Regions from separate parts of the Afipia sp. GW821-FHT04G03 genome, predicted to be linked through region 1. Evidence: predicted binding sites of a transcription regulator. Region 1 holds the regulator's gene; the other holds the start of a gene.
The links. Region 1 encodes LexA, which represses DNA repair genes until DNA is damaged. Its sites were predicted from a motif close to TGTTCNNNNTGTGTTCNG; they were not measured.

Region 1 (4,669 bases):
TGAATGACGCCATGTTTATCTCCGGGCTTGGCCATGTGCTGTCGATCTCCGGCTATCACATGGCGGTGGTGGCGGGCGTCGTGTTCTTCGCGGTGCGTGCGCTGCTCGCGCTGTTTCCCGGATTAACGGTGACGTTCCCGATCAAGAAATGGTCGGCGGCGGCGGCCTTCGTCGCGGCGTTGTTCTATCTGCTGTTGTCGGGCGCGGAAGTCGCGACCCAACGCTCGTTCTTCATGACGGCGGTGGTGCTGATCGCGGTGATGGTCGACCGCCGCGCCATCACGTTCCGCACCCTCGCGGTTGCGGCCATGATCGTGCTGCTGATCGCGCCGGAGGCGCTGGTGCATCCGAGCTTCCAGATGTCGTTCGCGGCAACGCTGGGACTTGTAGCGCTGGTTCAACTCGGGATGCCGAACCTGTTCGCGTCGCCGGACAATACGCAGGTGGCGCGCGCCGCGTTGTGGGGCGGCCGCGAAATCACGATGCTGGCGCTGGCGTCGCTGGTCGCGGGATTTGCGACGATGCCTTATGCGGCGTTTCACTTTCATCGCGTGACGCCTTACGGCGTGCTGGCCAATCTTGCTGCGATGCCGGTGGTGTCGGTGCTGGTGATGCCGGCCGGATTGCTGGGGCTGCTCGCCATGCCGTTCGGCTTCGACGGCGTGTTCTGGCGGCTGATGGATGTCGGCATCGGCTGGATGATCGCGGTGGCGCAATGGGTCGCCGCATTGCCCGGCGCCATCGGACGGCTTGCGGCGTTCGGGGCCGGGCCATTGGCCGCGATGAGCGCGGGCATCATCGTGCTCGGTCTGTTGCGGACGCCGCTGCGCTGGGTAGGAGCGGGGCTGATCGTGCTCGCAACGGCGTGGGCGCTGACGACACCGCAGCCGGATATTCTCGTGGCTGGCGATGGGCACACTGTCGGGGTACGCGGCAAGGATGGCAGGCTGCGCCTGATGCGCACCGGCAAGGATGCTTTCCTGTCGCGCGAATGGCTGGCCGCCGATGCCGATACCCGCACGGCGGCCGATCCGTCGCTGATAGATGGTGTGTCCTGCGACCATGCGGGATGCGTGGTGCAAGCGGAAGGCGGCGCCACCATCGCTCTCACGCTGAAACCTGGAGCTTTCGCGGACGACTGCGCGCGGGCCGCCGTGATCGTGACGTTGCGGCAGGCGCCCGCTGATTGTGCGGCCATGGTGCTGGATCAGGACACGCTGCGCAGGCGCGGCACGCTCGCCTTGCGCAAGACCGCCGACGGCTATGCCGTCACAGCCATCAGGCCGCGCGACGTCGATCGCCCATGGTCTGCGGCAGTTGCGGAGGATGAGTCACAGACTCCGGCGTCTCGGCCGAATGTCCCGGCGCGCTCTGTCGATGCGACGCCCGCCGAAAGCGACCTCCAGCCGGACGATTAATTCTCGAGGCTCAATACTTCCGGAGCAGGCCGATCAGCTTGCCCTGAATGCGCACGCGGTTGGGCGGCAGGATCCGGACTTCATAGGCCGAGTTGGCAGGCTCAAGCGCAATGGATGCGCCGCGCCGCCGGAAACGCTTCAGGGTGGCTTCTTCCTCGTCGATCAGCGCGACCACGATGTCGCCGGTGTCGGCGCTGTCGTTGCGCTGGATCAGCACGGTGTCGCCGTCGAGAATACCGGCTTCCATCATGGAATCGCCGCGCACTTCGAGGGCGTAGTGTTCGCCAGACCCGAGCATGTCGGGCGGCAGGCTGATGGTGTGGCTGCGGGTTTGGAGCGCCTCGATGGGCGTACCGGCCGCGATCCGTCCCATGACCGGCACGGAGACGGGGAAGTTCGTATCGTCCTCGTGGCCAGCGGAGCTACTGCTGCGGACCTTGCCGAGGTTGCCCTCGATGACGCTGGGGGTGAATCCGCGACGGCCGTTGCCGCCGGCACCCGAATTCCCAAGCTCCGGCAGTTTGATGACTTCAATCGCGCGGGCACGGTTGGCGAGCCTGCGGATGAAGCCGCGTTCTTCCAGAGCCGTGATCAGCCGGTGGATGCCGGACTTGGAGCGCAAGTCCAGCGCGTCCTTCATTTCGTCGAACGAGGGCGGAACACCAGCTTCCTTCAGCCGCTCGTTGATGAAGCGCAGAAGCTCGTATTGTTTGCGTGTCAGCATCTATCTGGTCCCCGATCGCCTTTGCTCCGATGCCGCGCCTCTCTGGATACGGACCGTTGGACGGCCAATCAGGAGTTGCGAGTCACTCGAAACAAATCATGAACGAACACTATCTGTTCCATATGTGTTCCGCAACCCCTTAATTTCACGTCAACGACGGGGAGCTTTAGTTGGGAAGCCGGAGGATCGTGCAGGGCGAGCCGGCAGGGGCCGCTGGTGCGAAGGGTGGGCGGACGATAAGCGCATCCGCCGCCGCCAGATTGCCCACCAGAGAACTGTCCTGAGGGCCTACCGAGGTTGCGACGGGCACGCCCTCAGCGCCTGTCTCAAGCCGGGCCCGCAGATGATCCTGCCGCTTGTCGTTGGCTGGCAGCTCGCGCCCCAGCACGGCCCGCTCCAGGACATGATCGACCTGGGTTCGTCCCGACAGCGCGCGGATGAGCGGCACCAGAAACAGGAAGGCGCAGACATAGGATGACACCGGGTTGCCGGGCAGGCCGAGCACGCGCATCGGCCCGAGCCGTCCGTGCATCATCGGCTTTCCGGGCCGCAGCGCGATTTTCCAGAAAGCCATGTCGACGCCTTCGGCTTTCAGCGCAGTCTGAACAAGATCGTGGTCGCCGACGGAAGCGCCGCCGGTGGTCACAAGAACATCGACGCCAAGATCGCGCGCGCGCCGGATGGCATCGGTTGTCGACTCGAGCGTATCGCGCGCGATGCCGAGATCGATGGGGTCCGCGCCTTCGTTGCGCGCGAGCGCGAACAGCGCGAACACGTTGCTGTGGACGATCTGGCCCGGCGCGGGCTTTGTGCCCGGCACGACCAGTTCATCGCCGGTCGCGAGGATCGCGACCCTTGGGCGGCGATGCACCGGCAGTTGCGGATGGTTCATGCTCGCGGCCAGCGCAAGCGCGCGGTCGGTCAGGAGCGATCCCCGCCGCAGCCCTGTTTCGCCTTCGCGGAAATCGATGCCCGCCGGCCGGATGTTTTTTCCCGCCGCGATGGCCTCGTTGACGATCACGGTGTCGCCGTCGCGCGCGGTGTCTTCCTGAATGATGACGGCGTCGGTCCCGGCCGGGATCACGCCGCCGGTGAAAATGCGCGCGGCTTGTCCCGCGCCGACGGTCGCATTGAACGGGCGGCCGGCGGCGACTTCGCCAATGACTTTCAGGCGTGCGCCCGAAACAGCATCGGCGGCGCGAACCGCATATCCGTCCATCGCCGACATGTCGGCGGGCGGCTGGGTGCGCAATGCTGCGATGTCACGGGACAGCGTGCGATGAAACGCGTCGTTCAGCGCGGCCATTTCTTCGGGAAGCGCGGCTGCGTCCTTGAGGACGGCGGCATAGGCTTCGGCGACCGGCATCAGCGCCATGGGACGCTCCTTACGAGTGGAGTGGATTTGACATTCGCTTCCACCCCGCAGCGAGTACGCAAAGCGAATGTCAAATCCGAAACTCCACTCGAAGTCTATATTTGCTAGTGGTCCTTTGGTTTTAACATTCGCATAAAGGCCTGCTGAAACGGGGTGCGAATGTTAAAACCGGACCACTAGTAGTCGGCGAGATAATGGCCGGACTTGCCGCCCTTTTTCTCGACGAGGCGAACGCCTTCGATATGAATGCCGCGCTCGACGGCCTTCACCATGTCGTAGATCGTGAGACATGCCACCGACACGGCGGTCAGCGCTTCCATCTCCACGCCGGTGGGGCCCTTGACCTTCACCGTCGCGCGCACGCGGCAGCCGGGCAGCTTGGTGTCGGGCGTGATGTCGATGGTGACTTTCGAGAGCGCCAGCGGATGACAAAGCGGAATGAGATCGGAGGTGCGCTTCGCCGCCATGATCCCGGCGACGCGCGCGGTGCCGAGCACGTCGCCCTTGGTGGCGTTGCCCTTCACGATCAGATCGAGCGTCTTGCGGGTCATGACAACATGGCCCTCGGCCACCGCCACGCGCTCGGTGTCGGGCTTTGCCGAAACATCCACCATGCGGGCCTCGCCCTTGGCGTCGATGTGGGTGAGGGCGGAGCCTGCTTTTGTCTTTGACTTTGTCCTGGATTTTTTGGCCACGTCAGCGCGTCCCGGTGGCGCGCTGCGCACCGTCGCGCGCCAGCAGCGTGCGGGTGGCGGCCGCGACGTCGGCCTGCCGCATCAGGCTTTCGCCGACGAGGAAGGTCGACATACCGACCTTCTCGAGGCGCGCAAGATCCTGCGGCGCGAAGATTCCGCTTTCGCCCACGCTGACGCGATCCTTCGGAATCAGCGGCGCGAGTTCTTCGCTGGTGGCGAGCGTCGTCTCGAATGTGCGCAGGTTGCGGTTATTGACGCCGAGCAGGGGTGAACGCAGCGTCAGCGCGCGATCGAGTTCTTCGCGATTGTGAACTTCGAGCAGCACGTCCATGCCATGGGCGAAGGCCGCGTCCTCGATATCCTTCGCCGCTGCATCATCGAGCGCGGCCATGATGATCAGGATGCAGTCTGCGCCGTGCGCGCGGGCCTCGGCCACCTGATAGGTGTCGTACATGAA
Region 2 (4,669 bases), 590 kb from region 1:
GTCCGTGCACGAACCATTTGGGCGGAATGGGTTCGCCTTCCGCGTTGACAGGTTCTCCGTAAAGTCCGTCGCGATAAACCCAGAACCGCAAGCCCTCCGCATCTTCCATGCGGAAGTAATCGCGCGTCAGCGTTTGCTCCTCATGCTTCCACCATTCCATGGCGATGCGCTCGGGGCCTTCGACGCGCATCACCACATGGGTCGCCCGCCGCCATGTGAAATGACGCGGTGGTCCATCCGGCACCGTTGCAAAGGGAACGTCGATCATTTCCGGCCGCTCGAACAGCCGCAACGGACGCAGCGGCGGCTCCGCCTCGACGCGCGCTGGCCAGTCGGCAACAGCTGCTGCCGCAAGATATTGCTGTGCGGGCGCGGCCAGCGCCGCGCGTTCCGGGATATGCGTGTCCTGCGGCAGATGCACCACGACACGCTTGCCGCCGATACGCGCGGCGATGCGGTCGATCAGCGCCGCCACTTCGTCGTTGTCCTGCGTGCGGGTGTCGAAATCGCGCTGCTCCTGCACCACGATCTCGACATGGCTGGCGGACAGCCGGATGAGATCGAACCCGAATCCGGGATCGAGCGGATCGGCCAGCGCATCGAGCCGCTCGCGAAACAGCCTGTCCACGACATTGACCCTGGTCACTGGCTGTCCGGCATCCACCGCGATGGTGCGCACCGCGCCGTCGGTGCGGAAGAAACTCGCTTCCAGCCGCCGCGCGCCCTTGCCTTGTTTGTCCATCGCCGCGACCAGCATCTGCGCGAGGCCCGAGAGTATCGCGGCAATCACGGTATCGGTGGCGACAGGCTCTGGAAAACGCTTCTCCACCATGAAATCCGGCAGCGGCTTGCGCGGCGAGATCGGCGCATCACCCTGCCCCAGCGCCTGCTGCAACAGGCTCGTGAAGTCCGCGCCGAACCGTGCAGTGATCTCATGCGGCGCGCGGGACGCCACATCGCCGATAGTCTTGAGCCCCGCCCGGCGCAAGCCGCGCGTGATCGCATTGGCAGCACCCAGCGCGAATACCGGCAGTGAACTGACGGCGCGCGCTTCCTCGCCGTCCGGCACGATGCAGCTTCGCGCCGCGCGTGTCATGGTGCGCGCGCAGACCGGCGTACTCGCAATCGCCGCATTGACGATAAAGCCTTGCCGTTCGAGCGAGGCGCACACCGTGCGCAGCATCGCAGCCTCGCCGCCGAACAGATGCGCGCAGCCGCTGATGTCGAGCAGCAGACCATGAGGTGGATCGAGCGCCACCAGCGGCGTGAAGCGGTCGCACCAGTCGGCGATGGCCTCGAGCAGCCTTGCATCCGCCGCCTCGTCGGCGTCGCACACCTGCACGTCGGGACAGACCGCCCGCGCGTTCGCCAGCGGCAGGCCGGCCTCAAGACCGATATGCGCAGCAGCATCGTTCAGCGCCGCGATCTGCAACGCGTTGTTGAGCTTGGCGACGACGACGCAGGGACGTTCGTTATCCGGCGCGGCGTCGCCCGGCAGCCGCTTCAAGCGGTCGGTCGGCAGGCGCGGCAGCCACAGGCTGAGGATACGCCGAGTCCTTATGGAAGATGCCTTCACGGAAGAGGCCCTCATCACATTTCCACTCCATGATCCATTGCCCGGTCGAGCCGTGACGGTTGCGAACGAGTTGTGCGTCGAACATCGGCGCGCCCCACACCTCGTTTACGGATGACGATGGTGCTGCGCGCACGACCCATCGCGTCTCGGCGGTGCTGGCGGATGGTGTCGCCGCCGTTCGCAGCACCAGACACGCGACATTCGATGTACGTGCAGTAAGCGTCAGCCTGCGACTCGCGACCAGATCGAGCGCGCGCACCTCGCCCCACACATCCAGCACCACCGCGCCGAGCGCGTCGCAGGCAAGCGCATCGGCGGCCACGCGCAGCGCGGTCTCCGCATCCGCCGCCCACACCGTCACCAGCAGGCGCGGATCGAGCCCGAGTTCGTTGAGGCCGCTCATCGACAGCGCGCCGGATTCGATTTCGGTGAAATCCTGCCGCACCCAGACCAGCGGCCGCCGCCCCGCGAGACGATGCGCAAGACCGGCGACAAAGCCCGTCGCCACAGCACCGTGGCGGCCACTTTCCGCGAACACCTCATGCAGCGCGCCGCGCACCAGCCCGCCTTGAAGCATCGCGTCCGCCTCGGCATGACCGAGCGCCACGCGCGCAAGTCCACCGGCCTCGCCTTCAAGGCGGCCGATGGTCCCCCGCAGGGACGCAAGTGTTCTCGTGCGCGCGCTCATCATGCGCCGCTCCTGACAATCCGGTTCGTCACTCTCCTTATGGAACGGGTGACGGTCTCATTTGTTCATGATATGTTCTAATATAAAGCTAACAGTCGCCTGCGAGTCAACCGGCTTTATGGGTCATTTTTCTTGAGCAAAAACAATCATCTAGAAGGGCAACAAGGCGCAACATGAGTTTTCGCAGCCCCAGCACATCAACCTTATGGTGAGGAGCACGGCTCTCGCCGCGCGTCTCGAACCATGAGGCATGACGACATGCCCTCATCCTTCGAGACGCAGCCAAAAAGGCCGCTCCTCAGGATGAGGGGATGGATCGCCTTCAGATTATTCCGTCACGCCGCAAGCGCTTCGGGATTCACTTCCGCCAGCGCGAGGCTCGTCAATGCCTCGTCGGTGTTGTGTTCCTGCTGGAGCGTTTCATCCAGCAGCCGCACGGCTTCCGACATGCCGAGCTTGGTCGCCCACGCCTTCAAGGTTCCATAGCGCGAAATCTCGTAATGCTCGACCGCCTGAGCCGCTGCGAGCAAACCAGCATCGAGCGCTTCGGTGCCCTTGTACTCGTCCATGATCTCCTTGCCCTCGTCGAGAATTCCCATGATGGCGTGACATGTTTTTGCTTTCGCAGGCTTGTCGATCAGGCTGAACACCTGCTCGAGGCGATCCACCTGGCCCTCGGTTTCACCGTGATGTTTCTTGAACGCCGCGCTCAGGTCCGCCGACTGGGCCGCCTTCGCCATCTTCGGTAGTGCCTTCAAAATCTGTTTCTCGGCGAAGTAGATGTCCTTGAGCGTGTCATGGAACAGGTCGTTGAGATCCTTGTCCTTCGGCGCAGCCCTCTTGGCCGCCGGCCGTTTGGGTGCCTTCTTCGCTGACTTCCTGGCTGATTTTTTCGCGGATTTCTTCGCTGCCATCTGTCCGACTCCAAGTTGAATGCGGGATCGTTCCCGCCTCTCAACTCAACGTCCGGAGCAATGTTCCGTCAGCATGCTGAATCCAGCCGATCCGCGCTTCAGCTCGCGGCAAGCTGTGTTTCGACCAGCTTGATCCAGTAAGACGAGCCATAGACGATGGCGTCATCATTAAAATTGTAGGCGGGATGATGCAGCCCGGCGCTGTCGCCGTTGCCGATAAAGATGAAAGCACCTGGTCGGGCTTCCAGCATGTAGGCGAAATCCTCCGCGCCCATCACCGGCGGAATCTCGGAACTGACATTGCTGTCCCCTGCCACGGCGGCCGCGACCCGCGCGGCAACGCCGGTTTCGACAGGATGGTTGACCAGCACCGGGTAGCTGCGCTCGTAATCGAGGGTGATCTTCGCGCCCGACAGCCGGGCCACGCCTTCCACGACCTCGCGCACGCGCTGCTCGATCAGGTCGCGGACCTCGGGCGTGAGACTCCGCGCGGTGCCGAACAGTTCCGCCGTCTGCGGAATGACGTTGCGGGCATTGCCGGCATGGAACTCGCAGATCGAAATCACGGCAGCGTCGAGCGGATCGACGCTGCGCGAGACGATCGACTGCAAGGCGGTGATGAGTTGAGCGCCGACCAGCACCGAGTCGATGCTCTTGTGCGGCCGCGCGGCATGACCGCCCATCCCCTCGATGTGGATGTTGATGTGATCGGTCGCGGCCATCGCCGGGCCGACGCGCGTTGCAAAGGTGCCTATCGGCATACCGGGCGAGTTGTGCATCCCGTAAACCTGCTCGATCTTGAAGCGATCCATCAGGCCGTCTTCGATCATCGCGGCAGCACCCGCGCCGCCCTCCTCCGCCGGCTGGAAAATCACCACGGCGTCGCCGGCAAAATTCCGCGTCTCGGCGAGATAGCGCGCTGCACCCAGCAGCATCGCGGTGTGGCCGTCATGACCGCAGGCGTGCATCTTGCCGGGCACCGTCGAACGATAGGCTACGCCGGTTTCTTCCTCGATCGGCAGCGCATCCATGTCGGCGCGCAAACCGATTGCCTTCACGTCGCCGCCGTTGGCTAGCTTGCGTCCCTTAATGACGCCGACCACGCCGGTCCGCCCGAGGCCCGTCGCCACTTCATCGCAACCGAATTCGCGCAGGCGCTCGGCGACGAATGCCGCAGTGCGATGCACGTCATACATCAGCTCTGGATGCGCATGCAGGTCGCGGCGCCAGCCCATGATCTCGGGTTGCAGGTCGGCGATACGGTTGAGGATAGGCACGGCTGACACCTCACGGGACTGATCGAAACAGGAAAACTAGCATGATGCGGCGGCGGACCCAACATCCGTGCAAACGTCAATTGCACAGGATCGGACTGTACAGCCAACCCCGGCCGAGGCCATAAGATAAGAAACGTCTCGAATACGAAGAAACGCAGGCGAAGAATCAGGACAGGGAATGGCGAAACGTCTCGAAGGAGATTTCGACTACATC

Region 2: AC07UB_RS06110 (ImuA family protein) is a predicted target of LexA. The motif match lies at 2,327-2,344, and genes of this name have one in related genera.

Annotation. Positions count from the first base shown of each region.
Region 1 covers NZ_JBWKSV010000001.1:653,429-658,097, reverse strand. Annotated here, with positions in the region: gene AC07UB_RS03260 (ComEC/Rec2 family competence protein) at 1-1,418, shown strand, start outside; gene lexA (transcriptional repressor LexA) at 1,429-2,142, opposite strand; gene AC07UB_RS03250 (molybdopterin molybdotransferase MoeA) at 2,309-3,517, opposite strand; gene moaC (cyclic pyranopterin monophosphate synthase MoaC) at 3,694-4,212, opposite strand; gene trpC (indole-3-glycerol phosphate synthase TrpC) at 4,214-4,669, opposite strand, start outside.
Region 2 covers NZ_JBWKSV010000001.1:1,245,622-1,250,290, forward strand. Annotated here, with positions in the region: gene AC07UB_RS06105 (Y-family DNA polymerase) at 1-1,576, opposite strand, end outside; gene AC07UB_RS06110 (ImuA family protein) at 1,473-2,267, opposite strand; gene AC07UB_RS06115 (YciE/YciF ferroxidase family protein) at 2,600-3,178, opposite strand; gene AC07UB_RS06120 (M20 aminoacylase family protein) at 3,277-4,455, opposite strand; gene AC07UB_RS06125 (GMC family oxidoreductase) at 4,634-4,669, shown strand, end outside.